2 regions of the Micromonospora sp. NPDC048063 genome follow, and region 2 is predicted to be linked to the other one. Evidence: riboswitches for the same ligand, from Rfam matches in the RefSeq annotation. Region 2 holds a riboswitch; the other holds the start of a gene.
The links. A riboswitch is a leader RNA that binds a small molecule or an ion and turns the genes downstream of it on or off. The one in region 2 is predicted to bind S-adenosylmethionine.

Region 1 (8,243 bases), on a different contig from region 2:
CCGGCTCGTGGTCGAGCAGATCACCACCTTCGGGTTCGGCGAGGCGCAGCACCTGATCCGCACCGGGGAGCTGCGCAGCCTGCGGGACAGCGTGGTGGCCGCGGTGCAGCAGGCCGCCACCACGGGCGCCGTCATGGTCGGCGGGCTGGTGGCGAGGTCGTTCCTCGACCGGCTCGGCGCGGCCCGCGGGGCGCTCACCGTCGACGGCGAGCGGCGGCTGCAGGAGCTGGAGGCCGAGCGCGCGCAGGTCGCCCAGGACTTCGAGGCCGTCCGCAACGGCACGGCCGGCCCGGAACAGTTCCGGGCGTGGGCGGCCCGCGCGGCACAGGCCTGGAACGGGCTGGTCACCCTCGTCGACGGGCTGCCGCCCGGGGCGGAACGCGACGCGGCGCTGCTCCGGCTCACCGCCGCCAAGGGCGAGATCGAGCTGCGCCTCGCCGAGGCCGGGATCAGCGCCTCGCTGACCTGGCCGGACGCCGTACCGACCTTCGAGGGCCTGCTGCCGGGCCTGGTGGTCTTCAGCGACGACGCCCGGCCGGTGCTCGACGCCGCCTACCCGCCCGGCACCCGGCGGCCCACCGACCTCCCCGACGCCGTGCTCGTGTCCGGCTCCGGCGGCCGGCGCCTGCTCCTGCTGCCCGAGGGCGACCTGCCGGCGCGGGCCGCGACGCCGGAGCGGCTGGTCCACGTGCCCGAGGCGAGCATGCGGCCCGGGCCAGCACCCGAGCCGGTGGTGCTGCCCGGCGCGGCGACCCTGGGCCTGGAGCGCCTCCAGGCCGCCTTCGGCCCCGACAAGGTGGCGAAGATCCTCGCGCAGGCGGCCAGGGGACGGGAGTCGTTCCTGCGTCTGCTCGCACACCCGGACCTGGCCGGTGTCGGCGCCGTCCAGTCCCGCTCGACCGCCCTGTACGGGCTCGCGTCGCATCCCGCGTCGATCGCGTTCGGGCGGCAGTGGGGTCCGCTGCTGGTGCTGCGGCTGCGCAAGCGGCTCGGCACGGCGCAGGTCGACGACGGGCTCGGCCGGGCGGGCACCCTGCTGGAGCAGGCCCCGGCGGGTGACCGCCCGGCGCTCGTCGCCCGGCTGATGTCGCTGACCAGCCAGCAGTTGCGCCGGGAACTGGCACTCGCTCCCCCGCTGCGCCCGCCGCGCCGCAAGATCACGCCGGAGAACCTGGGCGTCGACCGGGCCCACCCCAGTTGGCGGGTCCTGGCCGACGAGGTGGCCCGGGACTTTCCCGCGCTCACCCCGGACCAGCGCCGGGCGATGACCGACTGCCTGCAGGTCGTCGAGGTCGCCGAGGCCGGCGAGTTCGACGCGTACCGGCCGCAGACCAGGATCGCGCTCGTCGACTCGTTCGAGAAGATGATGGTCGACGGGCAGATCCGCGTGCCGGATCTGACCATCGTCGCCAACCGCATGCGCGGCCGGCTCGCCGAGCACGTCTTCCTCGGTCCGCTGCCCGTCCTGCAGCAGACGATGTGGTTCCTCGGCGCGCGGATCGGCACCTGGCTGACCGGCCGGTCCAACCTGGACGGGCACTGGATGGCCGGCGACGTGCCGTGCTTCCTCGAGCTGAAGTCCGACGCGATCCACCTCCAGACCGCCGCGGAGCAGCAGGCGACGGCCCGGCAGTACCTGCGCGACGCGCTCGGGGACTTCGAGAACATCCCGGCCGGATCGCAGTACCACCTCTGGTTCATCCGGGACCCGGGGCCGGACGGGCGGCAGCGGATGCTCGAGATCCTCCTGCCGCCGGGCGGCCCGATCGCGGGGGTGCACTTCGGGCCGGAGCCGCCGCCGGGCGTGCCGCAGCGGTGACCGCCGCGGCGCGACACCACGGCCGACAATCCGGCAGGAGCGTCGGCGACCGGGATCGACACGTGGACTCCCGGCCGCTACTCGACGAGTGGGACGCCGGCCTCGACCGATGACGAAAAAACAGGCGTGTCGGCACGGCAAGTCCTTCACATCCGCGTGGAATCAGCAGGAAACGCGGAAATTCTTTCATCTATACATTCGAATGCATCGCCGTCTAGCATCACCTCCGACCAGATCGACATTCCCGGATCTCCGCACCACCCCCCGCACGGGATCCGGCGTCAGGAGAGGGACGACCGATGACACTCCCCCGCCTGTCCAGGCGCCACTGGCGTCTGGGCGTCGCAACAGCCGCGGTCACCGCCGCGGTGGCGTTCGGCACCCCAGCGACCGCCGCTCCCGCCGAGGGGCAGATCCTCCAGGCCGGCGGCGCCACCGCGGTCTCCGGCTCGTACATCGTGGTGTTCAAGGACACCGCGGTGACCCGGGCCGAGGTCACGGGCAACGCCCGCGCCCTGGCCAGTCGGCACGACGGCACCGTCGCCCGGACCTTCCAGCACACGGTGCGCGGGTTCGAGGCCCGGATGTCCGCCGCGCAGGCCCGGCGGTTGGCCGCCGACCCGTCGGTGAAGTACGTCCAGCAGAACCACGTCGTGCGGATCTCCGGTACGCAGAGCCCCACCCCGTCGTGGGGCCTGGACCGCAGTGACCAGCGCGACCTGCCGTTGAACAACTCCTACACCTACCCGAACGGCGGCTCCGGCGTCCGGGCGTACATCATCGACACCGGCATCCGGTTCTCGCACAGCGACTTCGGTGGCCGCGCGGTCACCGGTTTCGACTCGGTCGACGGCGGCGCGGCCGACGACTGCAACGGCCACGGCACCCACGTCGCGGGCACTGTGGGCGGCACCGCGTACGGCATGGCCAAGAACGCCACCCTGGTCGGCGTCCGGGTCCTCGACTGTGGGGGCAGCGGCACGTACGCCGGGGTGATCGCGGGCATCGACTGGGTCACCGGCGACCACGACCCCGGCGAGCTGGCGGTGGCCAACATGAGCCTCGGCGGCGGGAAGGACCAGGCCGTCAACGACGCGGTGACGGCCTCCATCGCCGACGGCGTCAGCTACGCCATCGCGGCCGGCAACGACTACTCCGCCGACGCCTGCGGCGTCTCGCCGGCCAGCACCCCCAACGCGATCACCGTGGGGGCGACCACCAGCACCGACGCCCGGGCGGACTACTCCAACATCGGCACCTGCCTGGACATCTTCGCCCCGGGCTCGTCGATCACCTCGGCGTGGCACACCGGCGACAGCGCCACCAACACCATCAGCGGCACGTCGATGGCCACGCCGCACGTGGCCGGCGCGGCCGCGCTGGTCCTCGCCGCCAACCCGTCGTACACCCCGCAGCAGGTCCGCGACAAGCTCGTCAACGACGCGACCAACGGCAAGGTCACCAACCCGGGCACCGGCTCACCGAACAAGCTGCTCTACGTCGGCAACATCAGCACGCCGACGCAGGACTTCGCCATGTCGGTGTCGCCCACCTCCGGAACGGTCAACCCGGGCAGCTCGGTCACCGCGACCGTCGGCACCACCACCACGGTCGGCAGCGCGCAGAACGTGACGTTCTCCGCCAACGGCCTGCCCGCCGGGGCCACGGCGAGCTTCAGCCCGGCGTCGGTCACCTCCGGCAACTCCGCCACGATGACCATCTCCACCACCGGCACCACCGCGCCGGGCACCTACCCGGTGACCGTCACCGGCACCGGCACGGTCACCACCCAGACCGCGTCGTACACGTTGACGGTCAACGGGCCGCCCGGCTGCTCGCAGACCAACGGCACCGACGTCAGCATCGGCGACAACACCACGGTGGAAAGCTCGATCACCATCAGCGGGTGCTCCGGCAACGCCTCCGCCACCAGCACCGTCGCCGTGAACATCGTCCACACCTACATCGGTGACCTCGTCGTCAGCCTCGTCGCCCCCGACGGCACCGCCTACACCCTGCACAACCGCAGCGGCGGCTCGACCGACAACATCAACCAGACCTACACCGTCAACCTCTCCAGCGAGGCCGCCAACGGCACCTGGAAGCTGCGGGTGCAGGACGCCGCCTCCGGCGACACCGGCTACCTCAACACCTGGACGCTCAACCTGGTCGGCGGGACGCCCCCGGGCTGCACCGGCACGAACGGCACCGACGTCAGCATCGGCGACAACACCACGGTGGAAAGCTCGATCACCATCAGCGGCTGCTCCGGCAACGCCTCCACCGCAAGCACCGTCGCCGTGAACATCGTCCACACCTACATCGGTGACCTCGTCGTCACCCTCATCGCCCCCGACGGCACCGCCTACACCCTGCACAACCGCACCGGCGGCTCGACCGACAACATCAACCAGACCTACACCGTCAACCTCTCCTCCGAGGCCCGTAACGGCACCTGGAAGCTGCGGGTGCAGGACGCCGCCTCCGGCGACACCGGCTACCTCAACACCTGGACGCTGACGCTCTAGCGGCAACGGCGCCACCAGCGCACCCCCACACCGGGACCCCGGCTGAACCTCGGGATCTAGCGGTCCTCGCAACACCCAGACCTTCTGGGAGTTGCGAGGACCGTGTCCGTTTCTGCTGGACTCAAGGCGAAGTTCTTCGAAGACGCTGCGCGAGCAGACCGGGTTCGCCGACCACCTCGCCCGCCGCGCCACCGACCCCCGGCTACACCGTCCGGCAGCACCCGCGGCACGTGGGCGGCGCGATCGAGGAGTGACCGCCCGGAACCGAGCCCGCCGGTTCGGCCCCGGGTTCGGCGTGGGTTCGCCACCGGGCTCGGCGTCGGGGTCAGCCTCAATTCGCCGCCGGTCGCCGCCTGGGTCGGCAGCGTCTCCGCTCGCGCCGGGCGGCGCCACGTGAGGGTGGTCATAGCGGCTGGACGCGCCACCACGGGGGGCTGCTAGCCTCGTCGGCAGGTCATGAGCGCCAGCGTCAAGCCCCGGCTCGCTGGCCGGCAACCCTCGTCCGCGCAGGGGTGCCCCGGGTGAAGACCAGGCACCGGAGCAGCTCCGGTGCAAGCGTGGCCTGGTTCCCAGGTCAGCAACGACCGAGGAGAGCCATGTCCTTCCGCATCTGCGTACCGACGGTCCGCGCCGCGGCCCCGACGCCGCCCCTGACCCGGCGCCGCCACGTCGACATGATGCGGGTCTGCAGCGCCTCGTGTCGCCCCGGCGACCCGCGCTAGCCACGCACCAGACCCCCTTCCCAGGACCACCCCAGCGGTACGCCCACCGGGCGCACCGCCGGCGACGCACGCCCGTGCCCGCCGTCGGAGACCCCTTTCGGAGACACCTGTGCGATTCCTTCCCGCCCTCACCCGCGCCGCCGCCCTCGGCGTCGCCGCCGTCCTCGCCGCCACCGCCCTGACCGCCTGCGGCGACGACGCGTCCGAGGCGACCGACAACCCGTACAACCTGCTCCAGCCGGGTGTGCTGCGCACCGGCACGCTCACCGACGCCCCGCCGAACGTCTACCTCAAGGACGGCAAGTTCACCGGCTTCGACAACGACCTGCTCACCGCGGTCGCCGCGAAGGTCGGCCTGAAGGTCGAGTTCGTCGGGACGGACTTCTCCGCGCTGCTCTCGCAGGTCAACAACCGCAAGTTCGACGTCGGCAGCTCCTCGATCACCATCACCGAGGCCCGCAAGAAGACCGTCGACTTCGGCAACGGCTACGATTTCGGCCACTTCGGGCTCGACGTGCCGGCCAATTCGTCGATCACCGGTTTCGACCAGCTCGCCGGCAAGCGGGTCGTGGTCGTGCAGGGCACCGTCCAGGACGACTACGCGACCGGCGAGGGCCTCGACCCGGTCCGGGTGCCCGACTACAACGGCGCGATCAACCAGCTCAAGGCCGGCACCGCCGACGCCTGGATCGCCCCCGCCGAGATCGGCGACAAGTCGGCCGCCGACAGCAACGGCAAGATCAAGGTGGCGGGGAAGCTGCTCAGCCCGGCCCCGACGGCGTACGCGTTCGCCAAGGGCAACGACAAGCTGCGCGAGGCGCTGAACAAGGGCCTCGACGAGGTGATCGCCGACGGCACGTGGAGCCGCCTGCAGGCCCAGTACTACCCGGGCCGCCCGATCCCCGCCGACTTCAAGCCGGGCAGCGGCACCGTCCCGGTGCCGTCGGCCTCGGCCGCCTCCTGACACGTACGGACGACGAGCGAGCGGGACGGTAGGAGAACACGATGGATCCGTTGAGCACCCTGTGGGAGACCTTCTTCGACTGGGACTCCATGCGCGAGGCGCTGCCCGAGATGCTGACGGTCGGGCTGCCCAACACGCTGATCCTCGCGATCTCCGCCGCCCTGCTCGGCTCGGTGCTGGGCATGGGGCTGGCCGTCGCCGGCATCTCGCGTACCCGATGGTTGCGCTGGCCGGCGCGGGTCTACACCGACGTTTTCCGCGGCCTGCCGGCCGCGGCGACCATCCTGCTCATCGGCGTCGGTCTGGCGCCGCTGGGCATGGAGGTGTGGGGCCCCAACCCGTATCCCCTGGGCATCCTGGCGCTGTCGCTGATCGCGGCGGCCTACATCGGCGAGATCTTCCGCTCCGGCATCCAGTCGGTGGAGGCCGCCCAGCTGGAGGGGGCCCGGGCGCTGGGCCTGTCCTGGGGCGAGGCGATGCGCCTGGTGATCGTGCCGCAGGGCATCCGCCGGGTGCTGCCGGCCTGGGTGAACCAGCTGATCGCGCTGATCAAGGACTCCAGCCTGGTCTACTTCCTCGGCCTGCTGGCCAGCCAGCGGGAGCTGTTCCGGATCGGGCAGGACTACGCGGCGAACACCGGCAACCAGTCGGCGCTGCTGCTGGCCGGCCTGTTCTACCTGGCGCTGACCGTGCCGCTGACCCACGTCGTGAACTGGATCGACCGGCGGCTGCGGCACGGCCGGCAGGCCGCCGCGCCCGCCGACGCCGACGACGACCTCGACCTGGCGCTGCCGGGGGCGGCGGGAGGAAACCAGCGATGAGCATCGACACGACGACCTCGGTGAGCCTGAGCGTCCGCGACGTGCACCTGGCCTTCGGGTCGCACCGGGTGCTGCGCGGCGTGGACCTGGACGTCGCGCGGGGCGCGACGGCCTGCGTGATCGGCCCGTCCGGCTCGGGCAAGTCCACGCTTCTGCGCGCCATCAACCGGCTCATCGAGCCCGATCGGGGCGACGTGCTGCTCGACGGGCGCAGCGTGCTGGGCGACGACCCGGATGCCCTGCGGCAGCGGGTCGGCATGGTCTTCCAGCAGTTCAACCTCTTCCCGCACATGAGCGTGCTGCGCAACATCACCCTCGCGCTGCGCCGGATCAGGAAGCTTGGTGAGGACGAGGCGGCGGCGGTCGCCCGCGACCACCTGGAGCTGGTGGGGCTCGCGGCCAAGGCCGACGCCCGGCCGGCGCACCTGTCGGGCGGGCAGCAGCAGCGGGTCGCGATCGCCCGCGCGCTGGCGTTGCGGCCGCAGGTGATGCTCTTCGACGAGGCGACCTCGGCTCTGGACCCGGAGCTGGTCAAGGGGGTGCTGGGGCTGATGGCCGAGCTGTCCGCCGGCGGCATGACGATGGTGGTGGTCACCCACGAGATGGGCTTCGCCCGCGAGGTCGCCGACACCGTCGCGTTCATGGATCGCGGCGTGGTGCTGGAGGCCGGCGAACCGGCCGCGATCTTCGAGGGGGCGGAGCACCCCCGGCTGCGCCGCTTCCTCTCCCAGGTGCTCTGACCCGCCGCGACGTCCCCACCGAGGAGCACCACCGGCGCCGCCGGGAACTGGGACAACGGGCATGCGGCCGTCTGAGGCGCATCTTCCGTGAATGCACGCGGTCCGGTGCCGAACGAGTATCGCGGGCACGCCGCTGTGCGGTAGCCCCCCGCTCGGTGCGGCCCGATCACCCGACCGTCGGCGGACCGTCCCTCTCGGAGGATCGTCGGACGCCGGTTCGCGCCGCGGATCCGCCCGTACCGGTCTACGCTGCCTGGTGACGCCTCCTGACGGTCCGCGCTGTCGTCGGTCCGGGCAGCCGGCTCGTTCACCGGCCGAAGCCTCCGTTGTCGGAACCCGACGACCCACGGCCACCTGCGCGTCGCTGCCCGTGATCCTCGACCTCGGCACGGACGGTCACCCGGACGGCCGGGCGGCTCCTTATTGACCAGCGGCGGAGGTCTGGGCAATATCTTCCACAACACAGGCGGCCACTGGAGTTTCCTTTCACGCACCCCTTCCCACCCCCGACCCGGCCGCACAGGAGATGCCATGCACCTCGACCACTCCGAACTGGACCGTCGGACCCTGCTGCGGGCCGGCCTCGGCGCCGCCACGGTCGCGGTCGTCGGAAGCGAACTCGCCTTCCCCGCCGCCGCGCAGGCGGACC
Region 2 (8,243 bases):
AGCGCGTCGTTGACGCTGTCCACGTACGCCGTCAGGCTCGGCGTGGCGGCGTAGTAGGTGCCGGTCGTGGTCTGGGTGGACGCGCACGTCGTGTCGGTGATCCCACACGCCATCGTGTAGTGCGTGGCGCTGGTCCACTGGGTCGAGGCGCCCTGCACGAACAGCCGGGTGTTCACCCGGCACGCCGCGAACAGGTACGGGTTGCGGACCGTGGTGGTGAACGTCGCGGTGTCGGTGCCGGGCCAGTAGCTCACGGTCGACTCCGCCACACAGCCGCCGTCGAAGCTGCTCGACGACTTGCTGACGGTGTACTTGTCCAGCGTCCCGGCCGCCGCCGGCGTGGCGCCGAGGGCCACCACACCGAGGGAGGCGGCCAGCATGGTGAAGGCGGTCACGGCCGCCCGGGTGACGCGGGCCGGTGCTGCGTTCATGGGAACCCCTCTCGTGCCGGCCGGGTGGTCGCGGCCGATCGCAATTCGTCGCCTATGTGACAGGCGGCGGTGGACCCCGGGAGCTTCCGGGTACCGCCACCTGGAGATTCTTCGGCCGGGTCGGGAGGGCTGTCCAAGACGCGACAACGATGGGCCATAGGACGGACCTATGAGTGCTGGTAGATCTTCTGATCGTCGATGCCCGCGGGGGTCGGGCAAGGGGGATCGTCATGGTGGAACTACGTCAACTCCGGTACTTCCTCGCCGTCGCCGAGGAGCGGTCCTTCACCCGCGCCGCCGCGCTGCTGCACGTCAGTCAGCCGACGCTGAGCCAGCAGATCCGCGCCCTGGAGCGGTCGGTGCGCGCGCCGCTGTTCCACCGGGAGCCGGCGGGCGTCCGGCTCACCGAGGCCGGATCCGCGCTGCTCGAACCGGCCCAGCGGGCCGTGGTCGGGGTCGCCGACGGCGTACGGGCGGCCCGGGACACCGTCGGCACCGGCGACGGCACGCTACGCGTCGGCTTCAGCACCGGCGGGGCGGGCGACCTCATCGCGTCGATCCTGCCCGCCTGGCAGCGGGCCGCCCCCGAGGTACGGCTGGTCCTGCGCGAACTGACCGTGGGCGGGCTGTACACCGCCCTGCTGGCGGACCAGATCGACGTGGCGCTCACCCGGCTGCCGCTGGACCCCGAACGGCACGACTGGACGGTGCTGTTCGCCGAGCCCCGCGTCCTCGCGCTCAGCGCCCGGCATCCCCTGGCCGACGCCGGCGCGGCGGTGTCGCTGGCGGACGTGCTCACGCTGGCCATGCCCCGGATCGAGGACGTGCCGACGATCCGCGACTACTGGCTGCTCAACGACTACCGCGACGGCTGCCCGCCGCAGCAGCGCGGGGTGACGGTCACCTCGCCGGCGGAGATGGCGTACCTGATCCTCCAGGACCCGGCGGTGGTGGCCGTGGGCCCCCGCACGGCACGCGGGCTCTCGCCCCTCGCGGAGCTGCGCTTCGTGGAGCTGTCCGAGGTCGCCCCGGTGCCCTTCGTCGCGGCCGCCCGGCGGCACGACCGCCGTGCCGCCGTGCTCGCCTTCCGTCAGGTCGCCGCGACGGTCGCGCGCCACCTGCACGGCGCGACCACGCCGGCCGGTGGCAGACCGGACCGGGTGGCCGGCGTCGGGGCGAGTCGCGCGACCGGTGCCGGGGCGGGCCGGGCCGGCGGCTGAGCCGCGAACGGTCACCGGCCTCGGACCTCAGCCGAGGAGGCCGGCGTCGCGGGCGGCACGCAGCGAGGGCCTGATGCGGTGGGTGGGGCCGGCCTGGGCGGCGATCGCGTCGAGGGTCTTGAGCCCCTCACCGGTGTTGAAGACGACGGTCTCCGCGGTCGGGTCGAGCCGGCCGGACTCGACCAGCTTGCGCAGCACCGCCACCGTCACCCCGCCGGCGGTCTCGGCGAACACGCCGGTGGTGCGGGCCAGCAGCCGGATGCCGGCGCGGATCTCGTCGTCGTCGACGTACTCCATCCAGCCCCCGGTGCGGCGCACCGCCTCCAACGCGTAGAGGCCGGCGGCCGGATCGCCGATGTTCAGCGACTTGGCGATGCCCGTCGGCTTGACCGGGGTGATCGTGTCGGTGTCGGCGTGCAGGGCGGCGGCGATCGGGTTGCAGCCGGCCGACTGGGCGCCGAAGACCTTCCAGCCGCCGGCCGGCGCCTCGACCAGGCCGATCTCGACCAGCTCGGCGAACGCCTTGTCGATCTTGGTGAGCAGCTCCCCGGAGGCCATCGGGATGACCACCTGGGCCGGGATCCGCCAGCCGAGCTGCTCGGCCACCTCGTAGCCGAGCGTCTTCGACCCCTCGGCGTAGTAGGGGCGGACGTTGACGTTGACGAACGCGGTGTCCTCGAACTCGTCCGTCTCCACCAGCTCGCCGCAGAGCCGGTTCACGTCGTCGTACGAGCCGTCGACGGCGACCAGCTCGCCGCCGTAGACGGCGGTCGTGACGACCTTGCCCTGCTCCAGGTCGCCGGGGATGAAGACCACCGACGGCGCCCCGGCGCGGGCGGCGTGCGCGGCGACCGAGTTGGCCAGGTTGCCGGTGGAGGCGCAGGCGTAGCGGCTGAAGCCGAGCGCCCGGGCGGCGGTCAGCGCGACCGAGACCACCCGGTCCTTGAACGAGTGGGTCGGGTTGCCGCTGTCGTCCTTGACCCAGAGCGGGGCGGTGATGCCCAGCTCGGCCGCGAGGTGCGGGGCGGCGACCAGCGGGGTGAAGCCCGGGTCGAGGGTGACCCTGGTCGCCGGGTCCTGGCCGGCGGGCAGCAGCGCGGCGTACCGCCAGATGTTCTGCGGACCGGCCTCGATCTGCTCCCGGGTGACCGTCGCCAGCGCGGCGGCGTCGTAGTCGACCTCCAGCGGGCCGAAACACTCGTAGCAGGCGTGCTGGGCGGCGAGCGGGTAGCGGGCCGAACAGGCGCGGCAGACCAGGGCGCGGGCGGGGCTGGCGGTGGTGTCGATGCCGGAGACGGCGAACGTCGACGTCATGTCGAGGGTCCTCTCATCTTTCCCCGCATCGCACCCTGCGGCGGGGACGGAATTGGCACCTGCCCCGCCGGTCGCTCAGCGGTGAGCGCGCGGGGTGGTTGCCGGGGCGTCGTCGGGCCGTATCCCTCAGCCCCTCTGGATGAGGTATGCAGTTGTACCTGCGAGTTTAAGCACCGACGCCGCCCGGATCGATGGCAGATCCCAGGATGTGAGCGATCCCGCAGTCGCCGCCGAGCCGCAGGGGCGGCCTCTCCTCGACGGTACGGATTCAGGCTGCCGCGGAGCGGGAACCGGCGGCGGGGCGCCGGGCGCGCAGCAGGGTGTCGCGCCCACCTGCCCGGACCGAACACGGCGACCAGCAGCGGTCGTGTGCCCCTGGCGCGCTCCCGTTACCTTGCAGGCACATTGACGGAAAGGAACGCGCGAATGCGTCGCAAGCTCGTCCCGGTGGTGGCGCTCTCCATGGCCTGCCTGCTGGCGGTGACCACCGCCTGCTCCGCGGGCAACCGGAAGAAGCGGGACCGGTCCGCCGACCGGCCCGCCAGCGCGAAGCGGGACGACGTCGACGCCGCCTGGGCGACCCCGACCCCCCGCCGCACCGGCGACCAGCTCACCTGCCTCGAACTGCGCAACACCCGGATCGGCAGCAGCCGGGTCCGCTACCGCGGGTACGCCGCCCCGATCCGCCTCGCCGCCGGTCGCTGGTCCGACCGGGACGGCACGACGGTGGAGTTGCAGCGGCCGTGCGCCATCGGCGACCTCGACGGCGACGGCGCGGGCGACGCGATCGGCGTGATCATGCTCGACGGCGGCGGCACCGGCCGCTTCTTCACCCTCGCCGCCTGGCGCAACGTCAAGGGCGAGCCGGACTACCAGGCCCAGGTCGACCTCGGCGACCGTACGCCGGTGGAGAGCATCAGCGTGCGCGACGGCAGGGCGACGGTGGTCTACCTGACCCGGCCCGCGGACGGCCCGACGGCCGAGCTGAGCATCCGGCGTACCGCCGTCTACCAGCTCAGGGGAACGACGCTGGCCGAGCTGAGCCACACCGACGCCCGGGTTGCCGACGCGTCCGACGACGGGGAAACCGTCGGCTCCGGCACCGCGCCAGACTCCCCCGACTCCCCCGACCGCAAGCGCAGGCCCCGTTCCCGCTGACGTCCCGCCGGGGGTCGTACCGGGCCCAGGACCGCGCCGGCCGATCCGCCGGCGCGGGCTCCGGTCGTACCGGGCGGGGGCCAGCTCAGCCTGGAACCGGCCGGTGGGCTGGTGGCCTCGGTAGCCGTATGGACCCGGTGGACGGGCAACCATGCTGACTCACCGCGCCGAGGCAGCCCCACCCCGAGGCCGGGGGACGCTCGAAGTACTGGACGGGCTGCGAGGGGATGGCCTCGGTGGTGAGCGTGCCGGTGCCGCTCGGGATGCGTTGCTCATGGGAGCCGGTAGTGTCGGTGTAGGAGGCGACGATGTGCCACTCGCAGGTGTGGGTGGACACCTCCGGCTGGATGCGGAAGGCCATGTTCGACTGACCGTTGCCCAGCTCGACGACGTTGCGGCGGAAGTACAGCTGACCCTCCTGCGGCTCGCCCTCGTCCAGGACGTACGGGCCGTGCGGCTTGTCCGTCGGCCCACCGGTCAGGTCCCACAGCAGCCCCTGCCGGGACTCCGCGCCCGCCGGCGGAAGGGTGACGACGGTCTGCGCCGTGGGTACGCGGCACGAGTCCTTGACGGCGGTCATGTTGTTGATCGTGAGTCCGGCGGCGCGATCGCTGTTCAGGTTCAGGTCGAACGTCTGGGCGTGACCGCGGTTCTCGTTGCCGTCCTCGAGCGGCGCCACATAGGACGCGTGCTCGACCACCCGGCCGCCGAGCGGCTTCAGGAACTCCCACACCTCTGACGCGTCGCCGTTCAGGGCGGTGAGGATGGCCTGCTCGCCTTCGGTCAGCGGCCGGTCGAGCAGCACACTGAAGGCCTCGGGCAGGTCCCGGTCGTAGTCGAGGGGAGTGACGGTGGACACGAACGCGGCCTGCTCACGGTCCACCGCCTTCTCAGCCTGCCTGTCCGAGCGGGCCCGCTCGGTGGCCGTCGACCGGTCCAGGAGGAAGTTCGCCTGGTAGGCGAACAGCACGCCGACCACGACGATGACGGCGGCGGCGGTCGCGTACACCGCGCGCTGCTTCGGCGAAAGCCCGCGAAACCCAGGCAGTCGCTCATCCGCCAGCACGGCCCAGGCTTTCGGCCCGGGCGCCCGCCCGGACGGCTGCTCCGGTGGCGGTGCGGACGGCGGCGCGGGCGACGGCGCAGCCGCCGGCACGGACGGCGGCGCGGGCGACGGCGCAGCCGCCGGCACGGACGGCGGCGCAGGTGGCGACACGGACGGCGGCGCAGGTGGCGACACGGAGCGGGACGTGGACGGCTCAGCCGGTGGCACGGGCGACGGCTCGGCGGGCGGCTCAGGCTGCGGCACGGCGGGCGAGGTGGGCATACCCGATTCTCACTCACCGGCGCCATGCCCTTACGGACCGCTCGGCGCCGCCTGGGTCCGCACACCGATCACCTCGCCCAAGTTGGGACGGGTGATGTCGTAGACGATTCAGCTCGACAGGCACCGCGCGGGTGGCCCGGTCCGGCCGGTCCCTCAGGTGGGGCAGCTCGACAGCACCGCCGGACCCTCCGCCGGCCGGGTGTCCGAGGCTCGGCGACGCACCGGTGCGATGATCAGGCGATGGCGACCCCCGCGCACCGACCCGTACCGTGCTCGCGCGGTGGAGTTCCAGGACCGGCACGGGCGCTCGGGGTCGCGATGGCCGGCCTCGTCCTGCTCGGCGCCTGCTCCCCGGCGACCGAACCGCCGTCGGCCGATCCGGCACCGAGCAGGATGCCGAGAGCGGGCGCGCCAACGCCGAATTCCGGGGGCGCCCCCGCCGCCGAGTGCCCGGAATCCGGCGTTCGGATCAGTTCGCCGGGCTCCAACGCCGCGATGGGTCTGCGGGCCTCGGGCTGGAGCTGGTCAACTGCGGCACGGAGCCCTACCCGTTGAACGGCTACCCGGCGCTGCGTCTGCACGACGGCGACGGCAACCCGATACCGGTCCGGGTGGTCAACGGGGCCAAGGAGATCACGCCGGGCTTCGACGCCCCGTCCCGACCGCTGACCCTGCGGCCCGGCGAACGGGCCGGGGCCGCCGTGCTCTGGCGCAACCTGGTCACCGACCCGACGGTCGTCGCCACCAACGGCGAGCGCCTGGAGGTCGCGCCCGCCGCCGGCCGGCCCGCGCAGGTCGTCGACCTGGACGGACCGATCGATCTCGGCAACACGGGCCGGATCGGGGTCAGCGCCTGGAAGAAGATGGCGACCGACCCGACGCCGACCCGGCCGGTGCCGGGCACCTCGGCGCCGAGCAGCTCCATGCCGCTGCCGTGAGTGTCCGGTGCCTCAGCTGGTGACGTCCTTGCGGGTGAAGCGCCAGAAGGCGAGGCCCCAGAACAGCGTCGCGTAGCTGATCGCGGAGATCGCGCCGCGTACCACGTCGTCGGTCTGCACCGGCGTCGACAGCAGCCCCAGCCAGGCGTTGGCGTAGTGGGTCGGCAGGAACGCGCGCAGCGCGCCGAGCGCGGTGATCTGGTCGAGGATGCTGGAGAGGATCCAGAGCAGCACCGCGCCGCCGACCGCGCCGAGCGCGGCGTCCGTGACCACCGACAGCAGGAACGCCAGGCCGGCCACCACCAGGAGTACGACGGCCAGGTAGCCGAGCACGCCCAGCAGCCGCAGCAGTCCCTCCCCCGGTTCGAGCTGGGCGGCGACGGTGCTGCGCAGCGGCTCCCACCCGTAGCGCAGCGTGCCGATCAGCAGGGCCGTGCCGGCGAGCAGCGCCAGCGCCAGCGCCGAGTAGACGAGCGCGACCAGCAGCTTCACCGTCAGCAGCCGGGCCCGGGGCACCGGCACCGCTAGCAGGTAGCGCAGGCTGCCCCAGCTCGCCTCGCTGGCCACCGTGTCGCCGCAGAACAGCGCCACCACCACGACCAGCAGGAACGACGCCGAGACGAAGATGGTGAACAGGGTGAAATTCAGCCCGCCCGAGGTGGCGAACTCGACCAGGCTGCCGAACTCCCCGCGCCCGTTGTCGTCGTCGTCGCCCGTGTCGAACTGGAAGGCGATCAGGATGATCAGCGGCAGCAGCACCATGAACCCGAGCGCGAGCTGCGTACGCCGCCGGGATGCCTGCCGCCGGAATTCGGCGCCGAACGGCAGGGTGGCCGACGGCCGGTAACCCGCCGCCGCGCCCACCGTGGGTGACGTCCCCGCCATCATCGGTCCCCGCTTCCCCGAGAGTTCTCACCGACCAGGGCGAGGAACGCGTCCTCCAGGCGGCGCCGCGGCACCACCCGGTCCACCCCGATGCCGGCCCGGACCAGCTCGGCGACCACCTCGCTGCGGGCGGTCCCGTTGGTGTCCACCACGAGCTGGCCCTCGCCGTCGGGAAGCACCCGCACCCCGTGCAGGCCGTCCAGCACCGCGCGGGCGGCCGCTGGGTCGGTCACGTCGAAGAGCACGCTGGGCGACTCGCCCACGATCTCCTCGACCGGGCCCGAGGCGACGATGCGGCCCTTGTTCACCACCACCGCGTGCGTGCAGGTCTGCTCCACCTCGGCGAGCAGGTGGCTGGAGACCAGCACCGCGCGGCCGTCGGTGGCGTAGCGCTGGAGCACCCGGCGCATCTCCGCGATCTGCGGCGGGTCGAGCCCGTCGGTCGGCTCGTCGAGCACCAGCAGCTCGGGCAGGCCCAGCATGGCCTGCGCGATGGCGAGGCGCTGCTTCATGCCGTGGCTGTAGTTCTTGATCCTGCGGTGCACGGAGTCGCCCAGGCCGGCGATCTCCAGGGCCTCGTCGAAGTGCGCGTCCTCGGCCGGCCGCCCGGTGGCCCGCCAGTACGCCCTCAGGTTCTCCAGGCCGGACAGGTGCGGCAGGAATCCCGGCCCCTCGACCAGCGCGCCGATCCTGGACAGCACCGGCGAGCCGGGTACCAGCCGGTGCCCGAAGACGTAGATCTCGCCGGCCGTGGGCTGGGTCAGCCCCATCAGCACCCGCAGCGTGGTGGTCTTGCCGGCGCCGTTGGGGCCGAGCAGGCCGACGACCTGGCCGGGGTGCACCTCGAAGTCCACGTTGGAGACGGCGACGAAGCCGTCCGCGTACTCCTTGCGGAGCTGCCGCACGGCGAGCGGGACGCCCGCGTACGCCGGGTGGACGGAGCTGTCCTGGCGGCGGTGTCGGCGCCGCG

Region 1: another riboswitch for S-adenosylmethionine. It lies ahead of ACGFZ2_RS16185 (ABC transporter substrate-binding protein); the one in region 2 lies ahead of thrC (threonine synthase).

What each region holds. Positions count from the first base shown of each region.
Region 1 is NZ_JBIDBG010000005.1:248,821-257,063, reverse strand. It holds gene ACGFZ2_RS16195 (hypothetical protein) at 1-1,819, shown strand, start outside; gene ACGFZ2_RS16190 (proprotein convertase P-domain-containing protein) at 2,119-4,347, shown strand; SAM riboswitch class IV at 4,800-4,911, shown strand; gene ACGFZ2_RS16185 (ABC transporter substrate-binding protein) at 5,179-6,033, shown strand; gene ACGFZ2_RS16180 (amino acid ABC transporter permease) at 6,075-6,854, shown strand; gene ACGFZ2_RS16175 (amino acid ABC transporter ATP-binding protein) at 6,851-7,594, shown strand; gene ACGFZ2_RS16170 (N-acetylmuramoyl-L-alanine amidase) at 8,126-8,243, shown strand, end outside.
Region 2 is NZ_JBIDBG010000011.1:81,371-89,613, reverse strand. It holds gene ACGFZ2_RS24465 (hypothetical protein) at 1-431, opposite strand, end outside; gene ACGFZ2_RS24460 (LysR family transcriptional regulator) at 662-1,651, shown strand; gene thrC (threonine synthase) at 1,679-2,965, opposite strand; SAM riboswitch class I at 2,976-3,111, opposite strand; gene ACGFZ2_RS24450 (hypothetical protein) at 3,392-4,123, shown strand; gene ACGFZ2_RS24445 (hypothetical protein) at 4,209-5,132, opposite strand; gene ACGFZ2_RS24440 (DUF4232 domain-containing protein) at 6,002-6,388, shown strand; gene ACGFZ2_RS24435 (ABC transporter permease) at 6,401-7,276, opposite strand; gene ACGFZ2_RS24430 (alpha/beta fold hydrolase) at 7,273-8,243, opposite strand, start outside.